3 regions of the Arthrobacter sp. I3 genome follow, and region 2 is predicted to be linked to each of the others. Evidence: riboswitches for the same ligand, from Rfam matches in the RefSeq annotation. Region 2 holds a riboswitch; each other region holds the start of a gene.
What was found. Region 2 has a riboswitch for S-adenosylmethionine ahead of Y706_RS0103000 (DUF1737 domain-containing protein). Riboswitches for the same ligand answer to the same signal wherever they lie in the genome.

Region 1 (9,634 bases), on a different contig from region 2:
AGCTCCGCCGCGGTGAGGTGCGACGCGGCGCATCGCTCATTGACCTCAATGAAAGGCCGCACTCGCACGCACAAGGGAAGCCCCGGCGTCGGGCTTTGCACACGGATTCCCCGGCCCAGCGCGGCCAGGGACTGGTGGCGGAGTCTTTTTAGTGACACACCAGCCGCTGCCGCTTCGACGACGGTAAAGGGTCGTCGCTGGAAATCGTCCGGCAGCGGACGCGCGGTCTTCATGGCTTCATCAGACCAGTTCGGCGTCGACGCTGCAGAAGTTATCCACAACGCCCATCGACTGCTCCATAAGTGCCGTTATGGAGCCTCAAAAGGGCGACCACGGAGCAATCGACGGGGGTTGGCGGAGCAATCGACGGGGGTTGGCGGAGCAATCCGCGGGGTCAGTCGTCGCTGCGGAGCTCCCGTTGCCGTGCGCTGAGGAGTTCGAGTTCGGGCCGGGCCGCCACGAAGCGTTCGACGCCGGTCAGCACCTCCACGACGTGTGCACGGTCTGCTGCCACCAGGCCGGCGCCCAACTGCGTGCGCCGGTGCTGCTCATGATCCCCGACCTCGGCCACGGAGACATCAAAGCGGCGCTTCAGCTCCGCCAGGAGCGGGCGCACCACGGAGCGCTTCTCCTTCAGGCTGTGAACGTCGCCCAGAAGGATGTCGAATTCAATCCAGCCGATCCACATGCCATAAGCCTATCCATTGCTCGCCACCGGCCCCCTCGCCTCGCAAGCTCGGCCAGGGAACCCTGCCGTCGATTGCTCCGTAACGGCCGTTTTGAGGCCTCAAAAGGGCCGTTACGGAGCAATCGCCGGGGTGAGACGGGGTTAGATGGTGAGCTCGCCCATCCGGTCCCAGCCGTCGCCGTCGAGCTGCCGGCTGATGATCCTGGGCGTCTCGGCCAGGGCCTGAGGCATGTCCGCCATGGCCTGCTTGAAGTGGGCGCTGTTCACGTGGGCCCCGGCGGCGTCATCCTTGAAGGCCTCAACCAGGACGAATTCGTTGGGGTCCTCCACACTGCTGGACCAGTCGAACCACAGGTTGCCTGGCTCCTGGCGGGTGGCTTGGGTGAAATCGTTCACGAGTCCCAGCCAGCGCTCCGACCAGTCCGGCTTGACCTTGAATTTGACGACGATGAAGATCATGGGCTGAAGCCTTTCATTGGTTTTCCGGAGGTTCCATTCTTCCAGCATGACAATGCCGGGTCACATGGCAGTTGGCGGGTCAACAGGCCTCGATGGCCTCGCGGGCCAGTTCCTGCTGCCGCGGCGTGCCGATCCGGTCGGCCCACTGTTCGGCGAGCTGGAACTCCACCATCGCCTCGGTGCACCGGCCGGCGTCATGCAGCGTCCAGCCGAGGTTGTTGTGCAGCGAAACCACCCACCGTTTGGTCCGCTCATCGTGGACCGTGGAGGCGTACTCCAGGGCGCTCCGGGTCCAGGTCTCGGCGTGGGCGGAGTCGGCGATGGCGAGCATGTGCAGCGCGTCAACGGCCAGGAATTCCTCGACCAGGTAGTCAGCCAGTTCGGCCGCCTGTTCAAACAGCGGCACGGCCATCTCGGGGTGGCCGCTGGAATTGAGCACCCGGCCGCGTTCGAGCAGCACCCTGACGGCCACGGTGGGCTCGTCGGCATCGACCGCATCCAGCAGGGCGTCGGCTTCCTCGTAGCGGCCCTGCAGCCCGATGGCCCGTCCCAGCTGCGTGGTGAGCTCGGCACGTTCGTCGGCGTCGTAGCGTTCATCTGCGGCCGCCGCCCGGAACCGGGCTTCGGACCCGGCGGGGTCGTCGAAGTTCCACAATTGGTCAAGGGTTTTCTGTTCCAGCATCCTTCGGCTCCTGATCAGCTTTCACCTGCGGCCAGTTCGTGTGCACTCCCAATGTAGCGGGAAGTGACATGCCGTTGTGCCCGTCCCGTGAGGGCGCGGCCGGTCGCGTAGAACCAGTTGGACGGCCGGCTGAAGGCCGTGATTTTCAGGAACACCCGCCCGGCGGCGTCGATCTCCACTTCGAAGGCCTCCTCGCCCCGCACGGGATGACCGGGCAGTGTGCCGTACCCGAACCCGGCTCGTTGCGGCCCGTCGCCGGGCACGGGCCGGCGTACCCACACCACCTCGCAGGGCGCGTTGATCCGGAAGGGTCCGACGCCGAATCCGCTCACCACGCGCGCGCCGGGCACGACGGCGTCGGAGTCGGTGTGGACGCGCAGCCCGGAGCGTTTCTGCAGCTGCCAGGTCAGAATCCCCTGCGCCACCCTCCGGTACAAAGCCGGGCCGTCGCCGAGGTATGCCCGGGACACCAGGCAGGGAAAGCCCGCCGGCGCCTGGCCGTGCTCGGTGGAGCCAATGCCCGGATAGTTCAGCCCGCCCCGCGCGCCGGCACCGGGATCACCGCTCATGTGTCCTCGCCCCTGGCGAGTCCCGCCCAGCCCAGCTGTTCCCGCTGCTTCCGGCTGAACGAGGCGACCACCAGGTCGTACGAATCCTCCACCATGTCCCGGATCATGTCGTCCGGCAACGATCCGTCCAGCCGGACCCCGTTCCAGTGCGTCTTATTCATATGCCAGGCGCCGGTGATTTCCGGGTGGATGGCCCGCAGCTGTTCGGCCAGGGCCGGCTCGCATTTGAGGCTCACGGACCAGTCGGCCGGGTCCATGGCCGACGCCGCGAACATCTTGGCGTCCTGCCTCGTGCCGCCGGCTATCCGTGCCCGCACCTTGAAGACCGATGTCTCCGGTCCGAAAGGAAAGTCCTCAAACGCACCGGGGAAGCTCAGGCAGATCTCGCGGAGGGTGGCAACGTCCATGGCACGAGCCTATCCGGCTGCGGCCTGCCCGGCTGCGCGGGCTATCCGGCTGCGGCCTGCCTCACCCTGCCTGCGCGGCGGTGCGGGCGTCGCCGATGCTGTGCAGCCCTTCGGGGGTGGTGCCGTTGACTTCGTAGTCGCCCACGGTGCGGGCCTTGAACACGGCGGGGTTGTGGGTGGAAACGGTCCTGGCGTTGCGCCAGTGCCGGTCCAGCGATTTCGACTTCGACGTGGCGGATGCCCCGGTGATGTCGAAGAGCTGCTGGGCCGCGGACTGGACGAGTTCCGGCACCAGCAGCTGCGCCTTTTCCACCGCGATTTCGCCGCGGACGTAGCGTTGTTCCGGGGTGAGGTCCAGGTTCTGGTCCGCGCCGGCGTCGAGCTCCCGGGCGGCGGCCAGCACCACGGATTCCGCCGCGAAGACCTTGGCCGAGAGCTGGCCGACCAGCTGCAGGATCAGCGGGTCGTGGCGGAACAGTTCGCCGGAGCCGGTGTTGAAGGTGCGCTTGCGGTCGCGGACCAGCGCCCTCGCGTCGGCCAGCGCCGCCCGGCCGATGCCCGCCAGGACGGCGAGCAGGACCAGCTGGAAGAAGGCCGGCTCGTGCGTGGTGGATTCCGAGCGCCGGATGATGTTGGTGTCCGGCACCACGGCGTCACGGAAAATCGTGGTGCCGGTACCGGTCAGCTGCTGGCCGAACCCGTCCCAGTCGTCGAGGATTTCCACTCCGGGCTGGGTGGTGCTGACCACGGCGTACTGGCGGCCCTCCACGCCCTCGGTGCTGGCCATGACGGCAATCCACTCGGCGAAGATGGTGCCGGTGGTGTAGTACTTCCTGCCGTTCAAGAGCCAGTCCCCGCCGTGGCGCGTCAGCTTGGTTCCGGTGGTGCCGAGGACATTGCCGGATTTCTCCGTGGCGGCGTTTCCAAAGATCTCGCCGGCCACCACTTTCGGGTACCAGCGGTTCCGGAAGTCCTCGGATTCCAGGCCGACGGTTTCCACGAACGCGAAGTGCGAGCGGTAGAGGTGGGCCACGGAGGAATCCGCCTCGGCGAGTTCGATGAGCAGCCGGAAGAAGTGCTCGAAGCCGATGCCGTCGCCGCCGTGTTCCGTGGGCACCCGCAGCCGGCCGAAGCCCTCCTCGTTCAGCCAGCGGACCTGTTCGAAGGGCAGGACCCGGTCCTGCTCGCGGGCCAGCGCGCCCTCCGCGATCCGGGCAAAGACGGGCCGGAAACGCTGGGCCAGGGTCTCGTAGGCGGCTTCGGCCGAGGCGGCTTCGGCCGACGGTGCCTCGGCGTAGGCGGCTTCGGCCGACGGTGCTGATGGTGCTGCGGCCGATGGTGCTGCGGGGGCTGTGGTCTCTGCTGTGTAGGACATGCGTTCCCTTGGTTGCTGTTGGCCGGGCTAGAGCTTGGCGGCGTCGGCGGCGGGGTCCTGGTCCCAGGGGGTGGGCAGGATGCCCTTCTGGTAGCTGGCAAACCAGGCTTTGACCTCCGGGGACTGGAAGGCGGCCTTGAGGGCCGCGGCCTTCTCCGACCCGGCAAAATCCTTCCGCCCGGCAACCACGATCCGGAACGGGACCTGGTCCGCATCCGTTTCGAAGGCCAGTGCGTCGTCCTTGCTGTGCCCGGCATCGGCGGCCATCCGGGCGACCAGGAAGCCGGCGTCGACATCGGGAAGGGTCTTGGCGAGGGACTGCTGGTCCACTTCCACGAACTGCAGCTTCTTCGGGTTGGCCGTGATGTTCTTTTGCGAGGTGTGGATCACGGTGGCGTCGGACAGCTCCAGCAGGCCGGCGTCGCGCAGCATGAACAGGGCACGGCCGTTGTTCGCCGGGTCCACCGGAATGCCGATCTTGGCGCCGTCCGGGAGCTCGTTCAGGGACTTGTACTTGTCAGACCAGATGCCGCCCGGGGCGCTGTAGACGTAGAACAGTCCCACGTTCTCCAGGCCCTTGTCCTGGTTGAACTGTTTCAGGTAGGCGTTGTGCTGGAAGAAGTTGGCGTCGAATTCGCCGTTGGCCACGGCCAGGTTGGGCTGGATGATGTCCGTGACGTACGTGGGCTCCAGGGTCCAGCCCTGGGCCGCGAGCAGGTTCTGGGCCAGCTTGGTCGGTTCCTGGTACGGGGCAGACTCGGTGACGATAATCTTGATCGTCTTGCCGCCGCTGGCGCCGGCACCGCCGGGGTTGGTGAGGCCGCAGCCGGTCAGTGCCGCGGCGGAGACCGCACCGGCGCCGGCGAGGGCATATTTGAGGAAATTTCTACGCTGCATGGTCTTGGTCCTTTGTGGTGGTTCGCGCTGAGCTATGACTGGGCGGTAACGCTGGCGGGCTGGTTTTCGGCCGCCGCGGAGAATTCGGTGAAGGCTCCCCGGAAGGCCGCGGCGGGGTGGCGTCCGTTGAGCCGCGGCCCGGCGCCGAAGAGCTTCTCGCGCAGGGTTCCCGGCGCGTAGCCGGTCTGGGCGAGGCCGCGGCTGCGCAGTTCCGGCAGCACACCGTCGATGAAGTCGGTGTAGGAGCCGGGGATGGTGTGGTTGATGATGTTGATGCCGTCGATTCCGGCGTCCTGCCACCGCTCGAGACGGTCGGCAATCTGGTCCGGCGTTCCCACCACCCGGTTGGCCCGGCTGCGGTAGAGCGCAATGTCGCGGAGGGTGGGGTTGCCGCCTCGGACGGAGGCGCGGATGGCCGTGAGATGTCCCTGGCTGCCTTCCGTTTCAAGGTCCCCGAGCGGGGTGTCCAGCGGCAGGCCGCCGAGGTCGACGCCGAACCCGCCGCCCACGTGGGCCAGCAGGGCCTCAATGTCCAGGCTGTCCTCGAGCTCATCGGCCTTGCGGTGCGCCTCGGCTTCCGTGCCGCCCACCACGAAGTGCATGCCCTGGAGGAACTTCACGTCATCCGGATGGCGGCCGGCGGCAACGGCCTGTTCCCGGACGGCCGCGGTGTACTTCGCGGCCACCTCGGTGCTCGGCGCAAGGGTGAAGGTGGCCTCGGCGTTGGCGGCGCAGAACTGCTGGCCGCGGCCGGAGCTCCCGGCCTGGAAAAGCACCGGGGTGCGTTGCGGCGAAGGGGCCGCGAGGTGGGGTCCGTCGATCGAGTACCGGGGTCCGCGGTGGTAGATCTTGCTGACTTTCTCCGGGTTCGCGTGGACTCCGGTCTCCTTGTCCCGGAGCAGCGCGTCGTCTTCCCAGGACCCTTCCCACAATTTGTAGGCGGCCTCGACGTATTCGTCCGCCCAGTCGTAGCGTTCGTCATGCTTGGTCAGCTCGGTGGCGTTGAAGTTCCGGTGCGCGTTTTCCAGCACGCTGGTGACGATGTTCCAGGCCACCCGGCCGTCGCTGATGTGGTCCAGCGTGGACATCTGCCGGGCGAACTGGAACGGGTGGCTCTGAATCACCGACGACGTCGCGGCCAGTCCGATCTCCCGCGTTCCGGTGGCGAGCGCGGAGAGCAGGATGAGGGGGTCGTTGGACGGCACCTGCAGGCCCTTTTTCAGCAGCGATGCCCACCCGCCGTCGTAGTCGCCGTAGAGACCGACGACGTCGGCGAAGAAGATCGCGTCAAACTTGGCGTCTTCGAGCTGGCGGGCCAGGTCGATCCAGAGCTGGAGTTCGTTGAACCGGTGCTGCTGGGCTTCCCGGCGCCGCCACTGGCCGCCCATGATGTGGCTGGACGTGTTCATCACGAAGGCGCTGATCAGCAGGCGGGGGCGGGGTCCGTCGAAACGGGTACTGGGTGTTGAAGTCATGGGGTGCTTTCCGCTGTGGGAGGTGGGACGAGGGTGCTGCCGGCGCTCAGAGGCGCTTGTCCAGGCGCCGGGCAACATAGGATCCGCCCAGCTGAACGATGGTGACCAGCAGGATCATCAGGACTATGGCGGTGATCATGAGCGGTGTCTCGTAGCGGTAATAGCCGTACCGGATGGCGAAGTCGCCGATTCCGCCGCCGCCCACCAGGCCGGCCATCGCCGAGTAGGAGATGAAGCTGACGGTCATGATGGTGATGGAGCTGACGAGTCCGGGCTTCGCCTCCACAATCAGGACGTCCCGGACGATCTGGGACCGGCTGGCGCCCATGGACCGTGCCGCTTCGACCACTCCGCCGCCGAGCTGGCTCAGGTTCTGTTCCACGAAGCGGGCGAAATACGGAATGGCGTTGAGGGTCAGCGGGACAATGACGGCGGCCGTACCGATGGTCGTGCCGACAATGAACCTGGTCACGGGAATGATTGCGATCAGCAGGATCAGGAACGGGAACGAGCGGAGCAGGTTGACCAGCCCGTCCAGGACCCGGTGCAGCTTTGGCCTGTGCTTGAGCCCGTTGGGACCGATGGTGTAGAGCAGGACACCCAGCGGTGTCCCGAGCAGCACCGCCAGCGGGATGGCCACCAGCAGCATGGTGAGGGTCTGCCCCATGGCGACGCCGATTTCGGGCAGGACTTCCAGGATGCGGTCAAACATTGATCAGGCCCTCCGACGCGGCTGTGGTGTGGGTGCCCCTCCCGGAGCGGTCCAGCTGGATCTCATCGGAGACCAGGTAGCGGCCGATCGACGTCGCCGGGTGGAAACCGGGGCGTTGGAGTTCGGCGAGGTCGAACTGCTCCACCACCCGGCCTTCTTCCATGACCGCGACGTTGTCCGCGATGGCCTTGATGACATTCATCTCGTGGGTGACCACCACGATTGTGATGCCGAATTCGGCGTTGACGTCGGCCAGGTACTGCAGGACCGATGACGTCGTCCGGGGATCCACGGCCGACGTCGGCTCGTCGCAGAGCAGCACTTTGGGCCCGGTGGCGAGGGCGCGGGCGATCGCCACCCGCTGTTTCTGGCCCCCGGAGAGTTTGGCCGGATACGTTCCCGCTTTGTCGGCGAGGTCCACGATTTCCAGGGTTTCGGCGGCCCGCCGCCGGCGTTCCGCCTTCCCGACGCCGGCGAACTTCAGGGACAGCTCCACATTTTCCTGGGCTGTGAGGTTGTTGAGGAGATTGAAGTGCTGGAAAATCATGCCGATGTCATGCCGCTTGGTCCGGAGCTCTGCGTCGGACAGGGTCACCAGGTCCACGCCGTCCACCAGGACGCGGCCCGACGTGGGGCGCTCGAGCAGGTTGATGTTGCGCAGCAGCGTGGATTTGCCGGCGCCGGAGAACCCGATGATGCCTTGGATGGTGCCCCGCCTGATGTGCAGGCTGACGTCATCGACGGCCGTAAAAGGTCCCGCGGCCGAAGCGAATGACGTGCTGACGTTCTGGATCTCGATCACAGGCCCCCACCTGCTCGGGGCCGCGGCGCTGCCGCTGTCTGCGTGTTCATGATTTCCTCCGGGCTCGCCCGAGGAAAGCCCCGGGTCCTGGCTTCCGGGCAGCGCTGAGCGAAGCCGGGGAGCCTCAGACCACAGTGGTTCTCCATCGGTCCTGGCGGTAGCACCGTCCTCAAAGGAGGGGGTTGCTGCGGCGTCACGGAGCCAGATCTCTCAGCCGCTCGGGATGGTTACGAGTCCATCTCACACGGCAGGAGGCCGGATACGGAAAAAGCCGGTCACATTTTGTAACCGACTCTTCCCGATCTGTTGATCGTCATTCCCGGGCCGTCAGATGCCCACGCGCCAGCCTTCGCGGGCAGGGCACGCGTTCACGACGACGTCCAGCCCGGCGGCCTTCGCGCGGTCCGTCGCGGCGTCATCGAAGACGCCCAGCTGCAGCCAGACGGCCTTGGCGCCTACCGCGATGGCCTCGTCTATGACGGCGCCCACCCTGTGGGAGTTGACGAAGCAGTCCACGACGTCGATCGGGTGCTTCTCCGCCGGAATGTCAGTCAGGGAGCGGTACCCCTTCTCGCCGTGGACGTCGTCTCCGGGCAGGTTGACCGGGATGATTTCCATGCCCATCCGGTCCCGGACATAGAGGGAAACCTCATACGCCGAGCGCCATTCGTTGGTGGTGAGGCCGACCACCGCCCACGTGCCTTTGGTTCGCATGAGGCGGTCAATGACTGCCGGATCGTTAACATGGGCCATGCATCAACCTTACTCCTGCGACCTTTCCGGGCAATTGTCGAATAAATGAATGATTTAGGCCGGACGCATGCCGGGTGAACGAATATTACGGCGCTCCCGCACGCCGATTTTGCGGAATCGTGCATCTGAAGTTCTAGTAGGTAGTGACCATCCCGAGCGGCCGAGAGACCTGGATCGATGACGCCGCAGCAACCCCCCGGTGACGTGAGACGACCATTCCCACGCAACCGCTCCGCCCTCCTTCGGTGATATTCGAGGGCGCCGGAGCAGCCAAGGGGTGCTACTGCCAGGACCGATGGAGTGCAGCAATGACCCCTGAGAATTCTTCCGCCCTGCCCACCTTTGCCCGGACTGCGTCCGAGGCATTCCCACAAACCACTTCGGACGCGACGGCGAACGAAGCAGGGCTGCGTGACGCGCCCGGCTCCTCTCGCGGCTCTTCGGGATGGTCCCTGAACGAGCCCACGGACGGCGCAGTGCACGGCGTCCCCGCCGACGGGCCGGCGCGTCACCGCAGCACCACCTCCGGAAACCACCCTCCCCGGCACGGCGCCGCCGCGACCGCGGGAACTGTCCAAGCAGAGACGGTTGCGTTCTGGGAAACCCAGGCTCTCCGCCTCGACTGGGCGGACCTGCCCGGCGGCGCAACGGAGCACGCCAAGCCCTGGCACACCGCGCACCGCCGGGTCCCGGCCGACGTCGAGGCCGGCCTCGGACCGCAGATCACCTGGTTCGAAGGGGGCAGGCTCAATGTCGCCTACAACTGCGTCGACCGCCACGTGGCGGCGGGGCGCGGAGACAAGGTGGCCCTGCAC
Region 2 (9,634 bases):
GGAAATCGGCACCCCGGAACTCCGGCGCCAGCTCACGGCCGAACTCAACGCCCTCTTCGCGACCATCGAATAGCAACGCTCACCCCAGGGCGTCCGCGGGCACTGCCGGGCACCGGCGGAACGAGGCCGGGTTGAACGCCGGGAGCATGAACGTTGCGAGCACGGCGTCGAGCATTTCCGGGGCCCAGGTGCTGTTCTCCCCCAGGGTCGCGCAGACACCCAGCACCACGGGCGTTCCGTCGGTGCGGCGACGGATCTGGACCTGGACCGGTCCGGCCAGCCCGAGCGTGCGGACGGCGGCCAGGCCCAGCTTGCGCACATCCCCGGCCTGGTTCGCCGGCACCCTGCGGCTGACCTCGTCGCTGCCGGCGCGTCCATACGGAGTCCTGGTCTTCTCGAGGACCACCGCCACCGGCGCCATCGCGTTGCGTGCCGGGGTGCCGAACACCAGGCACACATAGTCGGCGCCCGGGATAAATTCCTGGACCAGTTGCCCCGCCGGCATGTTCTTCCAGCTAACGGAGTCGGTTCCGGCCAGCAGGTGGACACCATGGGAGCCTTTGAAGACCCGAGGCTTGACCACCACGGGGCCGCTGAGGCCGGCGAGGGATGCCGGCGCGGCGGCGAGGTCGCCCGGAACCGCGAACCGGGGCACCGGGATGCCGGCGGCTTGCAGCGCCCAGGTGGTGAACAGGTGGTCGTTGGCGAGGGCCACCGCGGCGGGGTCGGCCACGATGATCCGCACGTCCTGGGCGAATCCGGCGCGGGCCGCGGCCAGGACCGGGAGCTCCACGGTGAGGGTCGGAATGATGACGTTGATGGCTTCGCGGTCCACCACCCGGCGCAGGTCCAGGACCATGTCCGGGTTCGTCGCCGGCAGGAGCCTGACCGCGGCGGCGGGAGCCTCCCCGGCCTGGCGGGTGTCGGCGCGGGCGTCGGAGCCGAGGTACGGGAGGGCCCGGGCTTCGAGCTGGGCCGCGACGGCCCGCCCGGCGGCGCTTGTAATCCCGGTAACGAGTATGCGCGGGCCCACGATTGCTCCATTCCGCCGTCACCGGCCGGACCGCGGCTGCGGCTCCGACCGTTCCAGCCACCGATTCCCAGACAGCTTGTTGATGGACAGACGAGTCGATTCCGGGACTGCTCGATTCACACATTGCTCGAATCACCTGCAGCTCCGGCCGACTCGTCGGACCTAATCCCCCCAGTAGACGGCGAAACGTCCCGGCAGACACGAGTGGGCTGTACCCGAAACTGGAGCCCGCCACTACTCGCCCGGGCCGCGGTCCGGTTACGGAACATGACGACGGCGGCCGTGCGGGCCGGCGTCGCAGGTGTTACGTTTTTGGGGAGTAATGAGAACCGGTGCCAAGCCCTGACTGGCCGGTCGGCAACCCTCCCTTTCGCGGCGGGGTGCCTCAGGTGAATACTCGGCATTCGAGAATTCGAGCTGCAAGCGTGAAAGAGGAGATCCGTCGTGCCCGAGACGTCAATACCCACAACAGCCACACCCGGTTCAGCACCCGGCGAGGAGAGGCTGGCCTACCGGCTGTTCACCGGCGCGGATGACCGCGCCTTTTGCGAGCGGGTGTCAGCCGCCCTGGCCGAGGGCTACGTGCTGCATGGAAGCCCCGCCGCCAGCTTCAACGGAAGCACCGTGATCGTGGCGCAGGCGCTGGTCCTGCCGGCCGCGATTGCCAGTGCGGACGCCGCCGTGGCCAATGCGGTTGATGAGCTCGACGCCGACGAATTTGACGCCGACGGGGCCTTCGCGGGCCACGCATGAGCTACGCCGGAGACCTCAGCCCGCAGGAGGCGTGGGCCAAGCTGGAGGCCGGAGCCATCCTGGTGGATGTCCGGACCGAGGTCGAATGGGCCCACATCGGCATCCCGGACACCGCGGCCGCGGGCGAGAGCCGCAACGATCCGCTCTTCATCCAGTGGAACCTCGCCGGCGGCACGCCGAACCCGCACTTCGTGGAACAGCTAAGGCAGCAGGCGCCGGCGGACACCGCCGTCGAACTGGTGTTCCTTTGCCGTTCCGGTGCCCGGTCGATCGGCGCCGCGACGGCCGCGACGGCCGCCGGCTACACCTCGTACAACGTCCTTGAAGGCTTCGAAGGCGAGGCCGACCGCTTTGGCGAACGCACCGTCAATGGCTGGAAGAACCGCGGCCTGCCCACCAACCTCGGAAAGATCTAAGTGACTTTCAATCCCGACGCCGCCGGCTGGGCGGCCGACACCCAGGCTGTCCGTGGCGGCCTTGACCGCACCGGCTTCCAGGAAACCACCGAGCCGATCTTCCTCAACTCAGGATTCGTCTACGAGTCCGCGGCCGCCGCCGAGCGCGCCTTCACCGGGGAGGACGAGCGCTTCGTCTACTCCCGCTACGGCAACCCCTCCGTCGCCACCTTCCAGGAGCGGCTGCGGCTGCTCGAGGGAACGGAGGCGTGTTTCGCGACGGCGTCCGGCATGTCCGCCGTCTTCACCGCCCTGGGCGCGCTGCTGGCGGCCGGCGACCGGGTGGTCGCGGCCCGCTCGCTGTTTGGCTCGTGCTTCGTGATCCTCAACGAAATCCTGCCGCGCTGGGGTGTCGAGACGGTCTTCGTGGACGGTCCGGACCTGGAGCAGTGGCAATCCGCGCTGTCCGTGCCGACCACCGCGGTGTTCTTCGAGTCGCCGTCGAACCCGATGCAGGAAATCGTGGACATCGCCGCCGTGAGCAAACTGGCGCACGCGGCCGGCGCCACGGTGGTGGTTGACAACGTCTTCGCCACCCCGTTGCTCCAGCGCTGCGGCGACCTCGGCGCGGACGTGGTGGTCTACTCCGGCACCAAGCACATCGACGGCCAGGGCCGCGTCCTGGGCGGGGCCATCCTGGGCACCAAGGAATTCATCGACGGGCCCGTCAAGCAGCTCATGCGGCACACCGGTCCGGCGCTTTCGGCGTTCAACGCCTGGGTGCTCACCAAGGGCCTGGAGACGATGGCCCTGCGCGTCAACCATTCCTCGGCCTCCGCGCTGCGGCTCGCCGAATGGCTCGAGGGACAGCCTGCGGTCGGCTGGGTAAAGTACCCGCTGCTGCCGTCCCACCCGCAGTACCCGCTCGCAGTACAGCAGATGAAGGCCGGCGGGACCGTGCTCACCCTGGAACTGCAGCCCTCCCCCGGCCGCACGGCGAAGCAGGCCGCGTTCGCACTCCTGGACGCGCTGCGGATCATCGACATCTCCAACAACCTGGGCGATGCCAAGACGCTCATCACGCACCCGGCCACCACCACGCACCGCGCGATGGGCCCGGAAGGCCGCGCGGCGATCGGCCTCAGCGACGGCGTGGTCCGGCTTTCGGTGGGGCTGGAGGACGTCGAGGACCTGATCCGCGACCTCGGCCAGGCGCTCAAGCAGGTCTAGGCCCTTAAGCAGGTCCGGGGCCATGGCCGCTCAGGCCCAGGCCGCCTTGAGCGCCCGCCAGGCGTCGTCGTCGAGCATGCTGGACGGTGTGACAGCGACGGCGGCCGCCCCGCCGGAGACAGACGCCCCCAGCCCGGCCGCCAGGTCCGCGGCGGAGATGCGCCCGTCCTTGGCCCACATCCCGACCGACATGGCGAACTTCCCGGACCGCTTGGCCATGGCCGCGGCCAGCTCGGCGGAGTAGGCCGGAGCGGCGTCGTTGAGCCCGAAGTAGTCCCACAAGACCAGCCGGTCCGCGGCCGCGGCGAGCAGCCCATAGTCATGGCCGCTCTCCGGCCGGTCGGCGGCGGGATCGTGCCACGGCGCCCGGACGTCCATGTCGAGCGTGGCGCCGTTCGCGTGCGCGGCCGCCGCCGCCTTGGCCACGATGGCTGCCACCGCCTTCGACCGCCAGGCCCCAAGGCTCGGGTGTTCGACGTCGATGTCCCCGTTCGCGAGCCGCGGCCAGTCCGTCCCGCCGCTGGCCAGCCGGTAGGAGTCACGGTCGTCGCCGCCGTAGGTGTTGTTATCGAACATCAGTTCCGTCAAGGCCACGGCGTCCGGCTGGTACCGCCTGGTCACCTCGGCCACGAAGTCGACCAGCCGCTCCCCGACGGGTCCTGTCGTGAGTGCGCTGACGCTGGCGAACTCCGTGGAGCGGGTGCCGTCGAAGTTGATGCCGGCCAGGCCCGGGTTGGTGCGGATCCAGCCGGGGATCAGCAGGTCGATGGTCAGTGTGACCTTGCGTTTCCGGCCATCACCGCCGGTCCCCAGTGCCTTGACCGCTTCGGCCACGTGGTCGCGGCCCGGGACGGCCTCCACCTCGGGGTGGGCGTCCCAAGGGAACGCCGTCCAGTCCAGCCGCCCCACGCTGATGGTGACGCTGTTGGCGTTGACCTCATCGAGCCGTCTGGCCAGTTCCGGCAGCGTCGAGGCGGCGTCGACCACAGTTTCGTAGCCGACGCCGACAGTGCGCTCCGCGGCGGGCGCCGTGGGTCCCTGCGGGCCGCCGCACCCAGTGGCGGCAAGCGCCAGCACCGACAGGAGCACAAGGGCAGGGAAGGCAGCCGGTCCGCGCCTCAAACGCTGACGTCCGGGCGCACCGCCGGGGCGGTGACGCTGACCACCCCGGTCCGCGTCAGCTTGTTCCAGTGCGCCTCCTTGCCGCGGAGTTCCTGCACCAGCGCGGCGACCATGGTCAGGCTCGTAAACACGGAATAGAGCGGGATGAGCGGGAGTGCCCAGGCGTGCCGCAGGTCCTTCCACGCCCTGTTCATGGCCAGGGCAAACACCGTGAGCAGCAACGTGATGAACAGCCCCACCCAGCCAAGGATCGCCCAGACGTCCGCGCCGAACGGACTGCGGCCCAGCGCCGTGAGGAAGACCAGATCCACGAGTACCAGGATCTGGAGCACCGGGAGCACCACCATGGTGATGGTGTTGAACAGCAGGTACGCGCCGAACTGTCCGTGCCGGAGGTTGCCGATCATGCGCTTGTGCACACCCATGGTCTGCAGCAGCCCGCGGGCCCAGCGGACGCGCTGGCGCCAGAGCGCCCGGACCGTTGACGGCGACTCGGCATAGACCAGCGCCCGCGGGGCGAAGACCACCCGGTAGCCTGCCTTGTGCACCCGCCAGGTGAGTTCCAGGTCCTCGCCTACCGTGTCTTCGCGGAACGGCCCGATCTCCTCCAGGATCCGGCGGGGGAACGCCCCAATGTTGCCGGAAACGATCGGGAGGCAGCCGATCATGGTCAGGGCGCGCCTGACCATCCCGGTGCCGACATGGCTGATGAAGGCCAGCATCCGGGTCTGGACCCGGTCCAGGTTTACCGGCCTGTCGTCGCCGCACACGGCCCCGGTGCGCTGGTCAGTGAAACCCTGGAGCATCCGCTTGACGGTGTTCTGGGAGAAGATCCCGTCAGCGTCGACAAACATGAGGACCTCACCCGTGGCGTGGCGGATGCCCAGGTTCAGGGCCGCCCCCTTGCCGGCATTGGCCTGGGTCAGGACCGTGATCCGTGGATCCGTCGCGGCGAGCGCGCGCATCAGCCCGGCCGTGTTGTCAGTGGAGCCGTCATCCACGAGCACCACCTCGTACCGGTCGTACAGGGTGAGCTGAATGGAGCGGACGCAGTTTTCGATGACGGTCGCCTCGTTGAAAGCCGGGACAATGATCGACACGCTGGGCCGCTCATCCAGCAGGGTGGGCGTTGCGCGGCGGCGGCGGCGCCCCGCACGGAGTTCAAACCAGACGGACAGCGGCAGCACGAGCAGCTTCACGAGCCCGAACACCAGAATCGGCAGGCCGATGAGGAGCAGGAGGTATTCGGCGCCGGGGACGGCTGATGCGGAGGCGGAACTAAACCAGGACATGGGCGTACGCTCCTGTGCTTTGCCGGAAGGAGGCCGGGTTGAAGGAGGGAAGGGCAAACGACGCCAGCACGGCGTCGAGCAGTTCCGGGGCCTGCCTGCTGTTCGCGCCGAACCGGGCGTTCACTTCAAGGACCGCCGGGGTCCCGTCGGCACGCCGGCGGACGTCGACGTCGACCGGGCCCGTGAGGCCCAGCGAGCGGACGGCCCCCATCGCCAGATTTCCGACGTCCATGGCCTCGCCTGCTTCGGCGCGGCGGGTGCTCACGGCGTTGCCCACGCTGCCCTGCGCCAGTTCGGTCTTCTCCACGACGACGACGAACGGCGCGGCCCCGTTGTGCGCCGGGGTGCCGAAGACCATCGGGCCGTATTCGGTGCCCGGGATGAATTCCTGGACAATCAGGCCTTCCGGCAGGCGGTGCCAGTCCACCTGCTTGCTGCCGTCGATGACCATCACGCCGCGTCCGCCGCGGGAGACCCGCGGCTTGAGAACTATGGGGCCGCCGAGCGCGGCCATGGCGGCACCGGCATCGGCGAAGTCCCTGGGCACGCCGAATCTCGGCACGGGGACCCCGGCGGTCTGCAGCTGCCAGGCCGTGAAGAGCTTGTCGTTGGCCAGAGCCACCGGACCGGGATCGCCGATGATGACCCGGACGTCGGTCCCGAAGGCGGCACGGTACCCGGCAAGCTGCGGGAGTTCCTCACTCACCGTGGGGATGACCAGGTTGATGCCCTCCTGGACGACAAGCCGGCGCAGAGCCGAGACCATGTCCGGGTCCGAGGCCGGCGGCACCGGGACGACGGTAAGGCCGGCCCCGGCGGGCAGTTCGCGGATGTCCGTGCCCAGGACGGGAACGCCACGGGACTTCAGCTGGGCCGCTACGGCGCGGCCCGCGGGGCCTCCGGCGCCGGTGACCAGCACGCGGGGCATCACAGCTTTTCCATTTCCGTGCTCAGGAGACGGACGGGTTCGTAGGCTTCGGCGACCCGGCGCCGCGCCTGCCCGCCGCGGAACGAGGCGATGCCGCGGACCCGCTCGGGCGTCATGTACGGCTTGGCGAGCTGGTCGCTGTGCATCCTCACGGCCTGGACCTTGGCGTCAAGGTAGTCGTCGATGTCAATGAAGACGCTCGGGCTGAAGTCCCGCGTTGCCGACGGGCTTTCATAGCAGAGGATTGAGTGGTGCTGGCGGGCGGCCCGCAGCGTCGCCATGTGGACGGCCTGATGGTCCTGGTGCTGGTCGTGGTTGGAATGCGTGAGGATGATGTCCGGGTTGTAGCGGGCGATGGCGGCTTCAATGACACCCACCATTTCCTGGCTGTGCCGGAACAGGTCCGTGTCTGTGAAGTTGTAGTGGGTCATTCCGGTGAGGCCCATGAACGCCGCGCCGCGCCGCGCGTCGAGGGAGCGTTCCAGGGGATCCCCTCCACGGGTGCCATCGCTCATGACGAGCCCCTGCACCTCGTGTCCGGAGTCTACGAACTTCGCCAGGGTACCGCCGCAAGCAAGTTCAAGGTCGTCGGGGTGGGCGCCGATGGCCAGAACTCTGCGCGGCTGGCGGGCCGGGGCTCCCCCGGTGCGCAGGGCCGTCAAAGCAACGCCCAGGGACGCGAGCCCGCCAAGGGTGAGCGTGAGGTCGGCAGTCCGCCACAACTCGGGCGCATCGAGGAAAACGCTGGCCAGATTTGCCACCAGCAGCGTTGAGCCGGCAAGAAGGCAAATCCTGCGAAGCAGTTCGGGACGGCGCAGGCGGCGGTGGAACCAGGACCGGCCAAGGGCGGCGGCGGCCACAAAAGTAATCAGGAAAACGATGAGCAAGACATAAATCGAGACCATGTGAATTCAATTCCTATGTTGTTCGGCACCCCAGTGCCGGGCCGGATTTGATCTTCAGGGCCGGGCGCATAAGCGAACCCGGCTTTGGGAAGTAAGAGGGGCCATTTCTGAATCGGTTCGCGGCACCCTTGGCAGGGTGCCGCGTCGGCGAAAGGTGCAGCCGCTGCGGGCTGTGCGAGCATTGCAGGACGTTGACCAGCGCATATGTGGCACAGCACAACCGCCCCCCGGCGTGTTACGTGACATTGTGAGACCTTCTGGAAACCTTCTGAAAACCTTGAACTTGCTCTTCCAGTAAAGGCGAGTGGCCTATCAGGGCGCCCGAGTAGGCAATACCCGAACCTCAGTGAATGGAATTAATGGCGGTCACAGGTAGTACTCATATTTCTTGTTTCGACTACCCGGATCAGGCTTTCGCAAGGCGAACGGGGGCGTGCTGCCCTGCCGGGAACGGTTAACTGAAAAGGGCTGGGCGGCAATCATTAAACAACCGTGATTCCCTATCAGCATTCGGCAATAAATGCGGCGCCTCTTCGGCTTTTTTCTTTTGGCGTCCCGCACCCGCAGCTGTTGTGGGCTCCCGGTCAGGCCGGGCGCAACCGGCCCAGGGCCGAACGATTGTCTGCCGGCCCCTCGGTGACGGACCCCTGGGTGGTCAGTTCGATGGCCCGCTCGACGACGGCGGGCAGGCCGCCGGCCCGGAACGGGCCGCGCTGCAGCTGGGAACCAGTGCCCTCTGCAAGAATCCGTTCGACGCCCTCGCGCGCCAGCTCCAGCTCGCCCTGTTCCTCAAGCACCGGGGCCACGAAGTCCACGAGCGCCCTGACCACGTCCGCGGCCGGGGCCGGGGTGAAGGTTCCGAAGTCCAGGAGCTCCCCGCGCAGTCCGCAATTGCTGGCCTGCCAGGCGGCCATCCGCAGCAGCAGCGTGGGCACCGGGGCGGGATCGACGCCGTCGTTCCATTCCCGCGCGGCCGACTCCACGAGGGCGCGCACCAGCACGGCAATCAAGGCAGCATCCTCGGCCCGCAGGCAAACATCCGCGACCCGGATCTCCACGGTGGGATGCTGCCGGGCCAGCCGTGCGTCGAAATAGACCATCCCCTCATCCATCAGGACGCCGCTTTCGACCAGTCGGGTGACCACGCGGCGGTAGACGGGCAGGCTGCCGAAGATCATCGTGGGACCCGAGCCCGGCCACCGGTTCCAGGCCTGGGTGCGGTAGCTTTCGAATCCGGTCTCGGCCCCGTTCCAGTAGGGGGAATTCGCGCTGAGTGCTATCAGCACGGCCAGCTTGTCACGGATCCGGTCCATTACCGCCACGCCCTCCTCCGGGGACTCCACAAAGGTGTGGACGTGGAGGCCGCAGGTCAGCTGGTTCCGGACGGTGAGCCCGAAGCGCTGCTGCATGGTCATATAGCGCGGATTCGGGGTCAGGTGGGTGGCTGAGCCTTGGGGCGACGTGGCGAGGGCCGCGACGCGCCCGCCGTGCGCCCGGGCCGCCTGGTCCGCAAGGGACCGGCCACGCCTGAGCTGCCGGAGCAGTTCCGTGTATTCCAGGCACGGATGCGTCTGGGTCTCGATCTGTTCGAGCTTGAGCTCGTAGCTGAAGTCGGCGCCTTCGTGGACCGGTTTCTGTGCCGGGAGAACCCTGGCGGCTTCCTGCTGCGGCGGCACCAGACCCGGCAGCATGAGGTCAGCGAGGGCAAGCAGCATCCCCGATTCGGGGTCCACTATCAGCAGTTCTTCCTCCACGCCGAAGGTGCGCATGAATCTATTGTGCGTCAGGATCCGCCGAAACGCCCCACACCAACGCGGGGCTCAGTCTTGGAAATACTCGATCTTCGCCCCGATGGTGTTCAGCCGCTCGGCCAGGTCCTCATAGCCGCGTTCAATGACATAGATGTTCCGCAGCTCCGAGACGCCACGGGCCGCCAGCATGGCAAGCAGCAGGCAGGCGGCGGGGCGGAGGGCAGG
Region 3 (9,634 bases), on a different contig from region 2:
CCGCCGCAAAAGGAGGGTTGCCGGCCAGCAAGCCGGGGCTGTCGCTGGCACTCATGACCTGGTACGAGTCTACGAAACAGGGTGCGGAAATCACGAAGATTATGACTTCCATGTGACAGCCGGACCCGTCAGCACCGCAGTTTCCCCACCTTTGACAGCCGTGACCGGCGGGTCGCGCCGAAGTGCCGGCGATTCGCGGCGTCATGCCAGCAAAGGTGGGGAAATTCCGCGTGGGCTTCCGTCTAGGCGGTCTTGGCCGCGCGGAATCCGGCGTCGAGGTCCGCCAGGATGTCGTCAATATGCTCCAGTCCCACCGAAAGCCGCACCAGCCCGGGATTCACCCCGGCGATCACCTGCTGTTCGGGCGAGAGCTGGCTGTGGGTGGTCGACGCCGGATGGATCACCAGCGACCGGACATCGCCGATGTTCGCGACGTGCGAGTGCAGTTCGAGGGCATCGACGAACCGCTTGCCGGCCTCCGCTCCCCCGGCGATGTTGAACGCCACGACGGCGCCTGTCCCCTTGGGCCCGTACTTGCGGCCGCGCTCGTACCAGGGGCTGGACGGCAGCCCGGCGTAGGCGACCGATTCGACGTCGTCCCGCCCCTCCAGCCATTGCGCCACCTTCGTGGCGTTGGCCACGTGGCGCTCGACGCGCAGGCTCAGCGTTTCGATGCCCTGGGCGATGAGGAAGGCGTTGAACGGGGACACCGCGGAGCCGAGGTCGCGCAGGAGCTGGACCCGGGCCTTGAGGATGTAGGAGAGGTTCGCGCCCAGCGCGCCGTCGGCTCCGAGGTCGCGGGCGTAAACCAGGCCGTTGTAGGTGGGGTCCGGGGTGTTGAAGCCGGGGAACCGCTCCGGGTCTTTCCCGAAGTCGAAGTTGCCGGAGTCCACGATCACGCCGGCGATTGCGGCGCCGTGCCCGCCGAGGTACTTGGTGGCCGAATGGACCACGATGTCCGCGCCCCACTCGATCGGCCGGATCAGGTAGGGGGTGGAGAGCGTGTTGTCGACCACCAGCGGCACGCCGGCCTCGTGCGCCACGCGGGAGACGCCCTCGATGTCCAGGACGTCCTGGCGGGGGTTGGAGACCACTTCGCCGAAGAACAGCTTGGTGTTGGGCTGGACGGCGTCCCGCCACTGGTCCAGGTTGTCCGGGTCCGCCACGAAGGTCACGGAGATGCCGAACTTCTTCAGCGTGTGCGCGAGCAGGTTGTAGGTTCCGCCGTAGAGGCTGGGGCTGGCCACCACGTGGTCCCCGGCCTCGGCGATGTTGAGGATGGCGAACGTCTCGGCGGCCTGGCCGGAGCTGAGCAGCAGCGCCGCGAGGCCTCCTTCCAGGCTGGCGACGCGCTGTTCAACGGCGTCCTGGGTCGGGTTGCCGATCCGGGTGTAGATGGGCGCGAGCTCGGCGAGCGCGAAGCGGTTCGCGGCGCTTTCGGCGCTGGGGAACACGAACGACGTCGTCTGGTAGATGGGCAGGGAACGCGCGCCGGTGGCGCTGTCCGGCTCCTGGCCGGCGTGGATCTGGCGGGTTTCAAAGGACCAGGCGTTGGACATTGGTGCTCCTCGAGTCACTGGGCACAGCACCGGCCGGGGCTTTCGGCCCGAACCGGAACAGGCGCCGCGCTTGCCCTCCGGCGGGCGCCGGACGGCCAGGTCTTCACCCGGGGCACCCCACCGCGATACGAGGGTTGCCGGCCAGCAAGCCGGGGCTGTGCGCTGGCACTCATGACCTGGCTTCAGTGTAGGAATGGCGGCGGAGCCATGGATAGCTTTGTGACGAAGATGAAGACGGCCGCCGTGACGGAGCATCCGGGGCGCCGCGTTCCGTGCCCCAGGACGTCCCATGACGGTTAGGGGAGCCTAAGCTGAGAGGTCCATCACAAAGTGCCAAGATGATGGCATGCGCATGGATCACGTCTCTTACGCCTGTGAACACGATGGCTTGGCAGCCACCACTGAACGTATTGCGTCTGCCCTCGGCGTTGAAGCCGTGAAGGGTGGAGTGCACCCCCGTTTCGGGACACGCAACATGATTATCCCGCTCGCGGGACACAAGTACCTGGAAGTCGTGGAGGTCCTGAACCACCCGGCCTCCGACAAGGCCCCGTTCGGCCAGGCCGTCCGGGCACGCTCCGAGGCCGGCGGCGGCTGGATGGGCTGGTGCGTCGAGGTTGACGACCTGGCCCCGTTCGAGGAGCGGCTCGGCCGTGCCGCCGTCAACGGCAACCGGAAGTTTCCCGACGGCCGCGAACTGGTCTGGAAGCAGATCGGCATCCTGGGGCTCATCGCCGACCCCCAGGTGCCGTACATGCTCAAGTGGGAGGGCGACCCGGAGTTGCACCCGTCCAACGCCTACGCGAGCGATGTCAAGATGTCCGCACTGACCATTGCCGGTTCGGCCGCACGCGTCACGGAGTGGCTGGGCGAACCGGTTGAAAAGCCGCTGGAAGACGTCGCCGTGAACTGGATCGCGCCGCACGGTACTCCCGGCATCCTCTCTGTCACCTTCGAGACCGCCTCCGGAGCGGTCACGATCTAACGTTCCACCTGCCCCACGCTTCGGCCGCCATCTCTTAGGTGCCAACGATGTCACCTAGGAGACGGCGGCCGAGATCATTTAAGGCCTGCTCCTAAAAGCAACTCAGCCCAGGCCCACGGCCTTGCCGAACAGGCTGAACCCCACGAACGCCACAGTGTCCAGGATGGCGTGGGCGATCACCAGCGGCATCACCCGTTTGGTCCGGATGTAGACCAGCGCGAAGACCACGCCCATCACCGCGTTGCCGATGAACGGCCCGAACCCCTGGTACAGGTGATAGCTGCCGCGGAGCAGGGCGCTGGCGGCGATGGCCGCCGGCACGCTCCAGCCCAGTTTCCCGAGCCGGTCCAGCAGGTACGCCACTACAATCACTTCCTCGACCACCGCGTGCCTGATCGCGGACAGGACCAGCACCGGCACGGTCCACCAGTAGGCGTCCAGGGCGCTGGGGATGATCGCCGTCGTGATCCCCAGCGCCCGGCCGGCGGCGTAGAGCCCCAGGGACGGAATGCCGATGAGCGCAGCTAGTCCGAGCCCCTGCAGGAGGTCCTTGCCGGGCCGGGCGAAGTCGAAGCCGATCCTTCGGAACGCCGAGGTTCCGCGCTCACCGGCCGGCCAGTGCTCGGTGAGGAAATAGATCACGAGGGCCACCGGGACCAGGGCGAAGATGATGTCCAGCAACTGGTAGGTGAGGTCGAAGTATTCGCGTGCGCTCTGTGAGCGGTTCAGGGTGGATGTCCCCTGGGCCAGCGGCGCCGTGGTCATCTTGTCCAGCAACTGCACCAGGGAGTAGATCGCGGACTGCCCGAGCGACAACCCCAGGACAATCAACACTTCGAACCGCAGCCGACGGCGGGAGGGAACCAACATGGTTCTATCTTGCCTGCACTTGCCGATAGTTTGCTGGTGCCCGGGTGGTGCGGGCCGCGGCGGCACCCGCGGCTTTTTGGGAGCCCTATGCTAGGGGATTATGAGTGCGCCCCGGAAAATCATCATGATCCGGCACGGCCAGTCTGCCGCCAATGCCGACACCTCGATCTACAACCGTGTTCCGGACTACCGGATCCCGTTGACCGCACTGGGCCTGGAGCAGGCCACCGCGGCCGGGGAGGAGGTCCGGCGCCAGCTGGACGGCCGCCCGGTGTGCGTCTACGTCTCCCCCTACCTGCGGGCCTACCAGACCCTCGAGGCGCTGAATCTCGGCCCGCTCGTGGAGCGGGTGATCGAGGAACCGCGCCTGCGCGAACAGGACTGGGCCAACTTTCAGATCGCCGGCGACATAGAGGACCAGAAGGAGCTCCGCAACGCCTACGGGCACTTCTTCTACCGCTTCCGCGAGGGCGAGTCCGGTTCCGATGTGTATGACAGGATTTCTTCCTTCATGGAAACCCTGCACCGGCACTGGTCCCGGCCCGGCTATGCCCCGAACGCGCTGTTCGTGACGCACGGATTGACCATGCGGCTGTTCTGCATGCGCTGGTTCCACTGGTCGGTGGAATATTTCGAGTCCCTGAACAACCCCGAGAACGCCGAGGTCCGCACCCTGCTGCGCACCTCGCACGGCAAGTACGAGCTCGACAAGCCCTTCACGCAGTGGGAGAAGAGGCGCGTGGACGAGACCGTCCTCGATGCACCGCCCATGATGTTCTAGGGCACGTCAGCGGACCGGCTGCGCTACGCCGGCCCGCCACACCGCGTGCGTCAGGGGGATGCCGGGCCGGTAGGCCAGGTGCGTGGCGGAAGGGGCGTTGAGCAGGTGCAGGTCCGCGCGGTGCCCGACGGCGATCGAGCCCACCGCGCGTTCGCCGTCGACGTCGTTCCCGGACTCCCGCCCCAGGGCCAGGGCGCCGCCGTAGGTCGCGGCGCGCACCGCCTCATGGACGCTGAGCCGCATCTGCAGCACGGCGGTGGTGACGCAGAACGCCATGGAGCTGGTGTAGGACGTGCCGGGGTTGCAGTTGGAGGCCAGCGCCAGCTGCACACCGGCGTCGAGCAGTTCCCGGCCGGGGGCCAGCGGCTGCCGGGTGGAAAGATCGCAGGCCGGAAGGCACGTGGCAACCGTGCCGCGCTGCCCGGATCCAGACGTGCCGCTGCCGCCGGCGGCGTCCCAGCCGGACCAGCTGCCGGCAAGGGCATCGACATCCGAGGCCGAAAGGTAGTTCACGTGGTCCACGCTGGCGGCGCCGACTTCGACCGCCAGCCTGACTCCGGGGCCCTCGCCGAGCTGGTTGCCGTGGACGCGCAGCCCCAGCCCGGCGGCCTTGCAGGCCAGCAGCACCCGGCGGGACTGGTCCTCGTTGAACGCGCCCTGCTCGCAAAAGACGTCGGCCCAGCGGACGTAGGGCCGGACTGCGGTGAGCATCGGCCCGCAGACGAGCTCCGTGTATTCCTCCGCGTCCATTCCGGCGGGCACAAGGTGCGCCCCCAGGTAGGTCACCTCGTCCGCCACCGTGGAGGCGATGCGGGCGCTGCGGGCCTCGTTCTCGAGGTCCAGGCCGTAGCCGGTTTTGGTCTCCAGGTAGGTGGTGCCCTGCGACACGGCCTCCGCGACGCGGCCCATCGCCAACCGGGTCAGGTCGAAGTCGCTCGTGCTCCGGGTGGCGCCGGTAGTCACGGCGATCCCGCCGGCGCTGTAGCTTTCCCCCGCCATCCGGGCCTCGAACTCGGCAGTGCGGTCCCCCGCGAAGATCAGGTGCGTGTGGGAGTCGACCCAGCCCGGGAGGAGCGCCCGGCCACCGGCATCCACCCGTTCGTCCGCGGCCGGGGCGTCGGCCACGGGCCCGAGCCAGGAAATCCGCTCCCACTCGATTACCACCGCCGCGTCGCGGAGGACGCGGTGTTCCGCGTCCTGGGTCATCAGTTCGGCGATATTGGTGATGAGGGTACTCATAGATCCATTCTTCAGCGCCGGATGGACCAGCGGGTCGCGGCCAGTGCCTCCGCTGTCCGGGATGCCGGACTGGCGTCCCGCGCCGGGTTCGGGGCCGGGGCGGAGCCTTGGCCGGCGAGGATCAGCCCGGCGGCCAGTTCCGCGACGCCGGATGAGGTCTGGAATCCGTACCCGCCCTGGCCGGCGAGCCAGAAGAATCCGGTGGCCTCGGCGTCGAACCCCACCACCGGGACGCCGTCGGCCGCCTCCGTCCGCAGCCCCGTCCAGGCGGTGCGGACGTTCCGGATCCCGAGCGTCGTGATCTCGTTGAGCCGGACGATGACCCGTTCGACGTCGCCGGGATAGGGCCGGGCGTCCTCGGGCCCGCTCGGCACGTGTTCGGCGGGCGAGATCAGGACCTGGCCGTTGTCGGGCCGGAAGTAGAAGCTGTCATCGGCCGCCGCCACCATCGGGCAGGCTTCCGGGAGCGGATTCTCGACGTCGACGATCGCCGCGGTGCGCCGGTACGGCTGCAGGCCGAGCTTCTCGACGCCGCTGAGGACGGCGAGCTCGTCGGCCCACGCACCGGCGGCGTTGACCACGACGGCGGACTGGAAGCCTTCCTGCCCGGCGCCCAGTTCCCAGCCGGTGCCCAGGCGCTGGGCGGAATGTACCCTGGCGCCGGTAATGATGTCCACGCCGCCGGCCACGGCGAGCCGCCGGTGCTCCTCGAGCAGCACGGGGGCGTTGCAGGCGAAGGATCCGGTGTCCAGCCCGGCGGCGCTGAACGAATCCGGGACCAGGGCCGGGCACAGGTCCAGTGCCTCGGCGTGGGTGATCCGGTGCATGTGTCCGCTTGCCTCCGCCCGGACGGTGGCGTCGTCCCCGATCAGCATGAAACTGCGCGGGGTGAGCACCGGTTCCGGACGTTCGGCGTCCCGGGCCGCGATGAGGTCGAGCGTCCGGACGGTGAGCTCCTGGACCACAGGCGGGCCGTAGCTGGGAATCAGTTGCCGGGCCGAGCGGGCCGAGGTGTGGTACGCCAGGGTCTGCTCGGCTTCGATCAGGGCCACACTGCAGTGCCCGGCCAAGGCGGAGGCAAGGGACAGGCCGGCGATTCCGCCGCCGACAATTACGACATCGTAATGAGCTGACATGGTCCCATCCTTGCAGATTGTCGGGTCAGGCCGCGCCGGTAGCCGGCGTTTGCCTCAACCTGCGCCCCGGGCGAGCGGCGTCAATCGGGTCCCACAGTCATCACCAGCGCCATTGTTGGATCCCCGGGCGTTGAAATGTCCAGTGACTCACGGCGTTCTCGGCATATGCCGTCTCCACGATTCCGAGTTTGGCGGCAACTTTCTTGAAATCCTGGTTGCTTGGATAAATTGTGCACGCCGCCCCGGGACATGCCCTTCCTTGGTCCGCACGGCTGGACATGTCCCTCGTTGCGGCGGCAGACCCGGGACATGCTCTTCCTTGGTCCGCACGGCTGGACATGTCCCCTGTTGCGGCGGGCCGGCCCGGGACATGCCCCTCGTTGGTCATGGCCGTTGGACATAGTGGCATTATGTCCAGCCCTCGCTGCCGAAGCTGGACATGTCCCTCGTTGCTGCGGGCCGGCCCGGGACATGCCCTTCGTTGGTCGCGGCCATTGGACATAGTGGCATTATGTCCAGTCCTCGCTGCCGGAGCTGGACATGTCCCGCGGACCAGCACGTGGAGGAAGCCTGGATGAACGGGCAGGGCCTGGCTCCTGGGGCCGGGCCGGACCCGTGCTGAATGCGGGGGCCCGGCCTCGGCGATCAGGCGCTCTAGGCTGCTGCCACTGCTGCGCGGCTGCGCACGAACGCCTGGACGCAGGCTTCGACGTCGTCGGCGCTGTGCGCGGCGGAGAGCTGGACGCGGATCCGGGCGGCGCCCTTGGGCACCACCGGGTAGCTGAACGCCGTGACGAAGACGCCGTTGTGGAGCATGGCGTCGGCCACCTTGGCCGCCATGACGGCGTCGCCGAACATTACCGGGACAATGGCGTGCTCGCCGGAGAGCAGGTCGAAGCCTTCCTCGCTCATGCGGTTGCGGAAGAGTTCAGCGTTGGCGAAGAGCTTGCCGCGCAGTTCGCCGGAGTTTTCCACGAGGTCCAGGGCCTTGAGCGTGGCCGCGACGATCGCCGGGGCCAGCGAGTTGGAGAACAGGTAGGGGCGGGCCTTCTGGCGGAGCATCGCCACGACCTCGCCGCGGCCCGAGACGTAGCCGCCGGAGGCGCCGCCGAGGGCCTTGCCGAAGGTGCCGGTGTAGATGTCCACGCGGTCCGAGACGCCGGCGTGTTCCGGCGTGCCGGCACCGGTGGCGCCCATGAAGCCCACTGCGTGGGAATCGTCCACCATGACCAGGGCGTCGTACTTGTCGGCGAGGTCGCAGATCGCCTCAAGCGGGGCCAGGAAGCCGTCCATCGAGAAGACGCCGTCCGTGACGATGATCTTGCGGCGGGCCGGGTTCTCCTGCGTGGTGGCCTCGATCAGCTTCGATTCGAGGTCCGCCATGTCCTGGTTGGCGTAGCGGAAGCGCTGGGCCTTGCAGAGCCGGATGCCGTCAATGATGGACGCGTGGTTCAGGGCGTCCGAGATGACTGCGTCTTCCGGGCCGAAGAGGGACTCGAATACGCCGCCGTTGGCGTCGAAGCAGCTGGAGAACAGGATGGTGTCCTCGGTGCCGAGGAACGCCGAGACGCGCTTTTCCAGTGCCAGGTGCAGGTCCTGGGTGCCGCAGATGAAGCGGACGCTGGCCATGCCGAAGCCGCGCTCGTCCATGGCGGTCTTCGCCGCGGCGATGATGTCCGGGTGGTCGGCGAGGCCCAGGTAGTTGTTGGCGCAGAAGTTCAGCACGTCGGCGCCGGACTCGCCGATCTGCCCGGCCTTGATGCGGTTGGCCTGCGGCGAGTCGATATGCCGCTCGGTCTTGAACAGACCGGCGCTGCGGATCTCATCGAGTTCGTGCTGCAGCTGGTCCTTGATGGCTGAATACATGGGTTGGCTCCTCGGCTGGTTGGATGCGGGGGCGGAATGCTGTGCGTGGAAGGCGGTGTATGGCAGGGGCCCGGTAGCGAGCGGTCAGGGAAAGGGGCCTAGAAAACGGTCCAGTCGAGGACCACCTTGCCGCCGACGCCGGCGCGGGCCACCTCGAAACCCTTTTCCCAGTCGGTGGCCGGCAGCGTGTCCGTGACCACGGCCGAGATATTTGCGTGCAGGGCAGGGTTGGAGGAGAGCATGGCGCTCATCGCGTACCAGGTCTCGAACATTTCGCGACCGTAGATGCCCTTCATGGTCAGCATGTGCGTGACCACCTTGCCCCAGTTGATGTCGATGGACTGGCTGGGCAGTCCCAGCATCGCGATCCGGCCGCCATGGTTCATGTTGTCGATCATCTCAGGCAGCGCGGTGGGGTGTCCCGACATTTCCATGCCGATGTCGAAGCCTTCGCGCATGCCAAGTTCGCGCTGCGCGTCCTTGACCCGCATCTTCGAGACATCGATCGCGAGGTCGACGCCGAGCCTGCGGGCCAGTTCCAGCCGGGGCGCGGAGACGTCGGTGATCGCGATCTTGCGTGCGCCCGCGTGCCGGGCGACGGCGATCGCCATCAGGCCGATGGGTCCGGCGCCGGTGATCAGCACGTCCTCGCCGACCAGCGGGAAGCTCAGGGCGGTGTGGACGGCGTTGCCGAAGGGGTCGAAGATGGCGCCGAGTTCCGGGGTGACGGAGGGGTCCTGGTGGACCCAGACGTTGGTCTCGGGGATCACCACGTACTCGGCGAAGGCGCCGTCGCGCTGGACGCCGACGCTGACGGTGTTGATGCACATCTGCCGGCGGCCGGCGCGGCAGTTGCGGCAGATTCCGCAGACGATGTGGCCTTCGCCGGAGACCCTGTCCCCCACCTTGACGTCCAGGACGTCCTCGCCGGTCTCCACGACCTCGCCGTAGAACTCGTGGCCGGCGATCAGGGGGGCGTTGATGATGCCCTGCGCCCAGGCGTCCCAGGCCTGGATGTGCAGGTCCGTACCGCAGATGCCGGTGGTCATGACGCGGATCTTGACGTCCCCGGGGCCGCTCTTCGGCTCGGGACGGTCGACGAGCTCGAATCCTGCGTGGGCGCCGGCTTTGTAGAGAGCCTTCATGGGCCTTCCTAACTGTGCTTTTGGGGTCCTGCTCCGCGCGTTCTGTTCCGCGT

Region 1: another riboswitch for S-adenosylmethionine. It lies ahead of Y706_RS26695 (methionine ABC transporter ATP-binding protein); the one in region 2 lies ahead of Y706_RS0103000 (DUF1737 domain-containing protein).
Region 3: another riboswitch for S-adenosylmethionine. It lies ahead of Y706_RS0122230 (bifunctional o-acetylhomoserine/o-acetylserine sulfhydrylase); the one in region 2 lies ahead of Y706_RS0103000 (DUF1737 domain-containing protein).

The regions. Positions count from the first base shown of each region.
Region 1 is NZ_KI914962.1:5,095-14,728, reverse strand. It holds gene Y706_RS0120110 (DUF503 domain-containing protein) at 395-688, opposite strand; gene Y706_RS0120105 (putative quinol monooxygenase) at 830-1,147, opposite strand; gene Y706_RS0120100 (tetratricopeptide repeat protein) at 1,227-1,829, opposite strand; gene Y706_RS0120095 (DUF1990 family protein) at 1,844-2,398, opposite strand; gene Y706_RS0120090 (MmcQ/YjbR family DNA-binding protein) at 2,395-2,805, opposite strand; gene Y706_RS0120085 (acyl-CoA dehydrogenase family protein) at 2,867-4,180, opposite strand; gene Y706_RS0120080 (MetQ/NlpA family ABC transporter substrate-binding protein) at 4,208-5,077, opposite strand; gene Y706_RS0120075 (LLM class flavin-dependent oxidoreductase) at 5,110-6,552, opposite strand; gene Y706_RS0120070 (methionine ABC transporter permease) at 6,599-7,264, opposite strand; gene Y706_RS26695 (methionine ABC transporter ATP-binding protein) at 7,257-8,066, opposite strand; SAM riboswitch class I at 8,206-8,296, opposite strand; gene Y706_RS0120060 (CoA-binding protein) at 8,394-8,819, opposite strand; gene acs (acetate--CoA ligase) at 9,128-9,634, shown strand, end outside.
Region 2 is NZ_KI914902.1:51,267-60,900, reverse strand. It holds partial or broken gene Y706_RS23315 (aminotransferase class IV) at 1-73, shown strand, start outside; gene Y706_RS23310 (ATP-grasp domain-containing protein) at 80-1,033, opposite strand; SAM riboswitch class IV at 1,352-1,465, shown strand; gene Y706_RS0103000 (DUF1737 domain-containing protein) at 1,478-1,786, shown strand; gene Y706_RS0102995 (rhodanese-like domain-containing protein) at 1,783-2,202, shown strand; gene Y706_RS0102990 (O-succinylhomoserine sulfhydrylase) at 2,203-3,411, shown strand; gene Y706_RS0102985 (hypothetical protein) at 3,442-4,488, opposite strand; gene Y706_RS0102980 (glycosyltransferase family 2 protein) at 4,530-5,825, opposite strand; gene Y706_RS23305 (ATP-grasp domain-containing protein) at 5,812-6,753, opposite strand; gene Y706_RS0102970 (PIG-L deacetylase family protein) at 6,753-7,658, opposite strand; gene Y706_RS0102965 (glutamate--cysteine ligase 2) at 8,243-9,427, opposite strand; gene Y706_RS0102960 (UDP-N-acetylglucosamine 1-carboxyvinyltransferase) at 9,479-9,634, opposite strand, start outside.
Region 3 is NZ_KI914976.1:35,833-45,466, forward strand. It holds SAM riboswitch class IV at 1-55, opposite strand, end outside; gene Y706_RS0122230 (bifunctional o-acetylhomoserine/o-acetylserine sulfhydrylase) at 243-1,559, opposite strand; SAM riboswitch class IV at 1,621-1,736, opposite strand; gene Y706_RS0122235 (VOC family protein) at 1,906-2,544, shown strand; gene Y706_RS0122240 (CPBP family intramembrane glutamic endopeptidase) at 2,647-3,414, opposite strand; gene Y706_RS0122245 (histidine phosphatase family protein) at 3,515-4,195, shown strand; gene Y706_RS0122250 (amidohydrolase family protein) at 4,202-5,434, opposite strand; gene Y706_RS0122255 (NAD(P)/FAD-dependent oxidoreductase) at 5,446-6,570, opposite strand; gene Y706_RS0122260 (glycine C-acetyltransferase) at 7,225-8,436, opposite strand; gene tdh (L-threonine 3-dehydrogenase) at 8,535-9,581, opposite strand.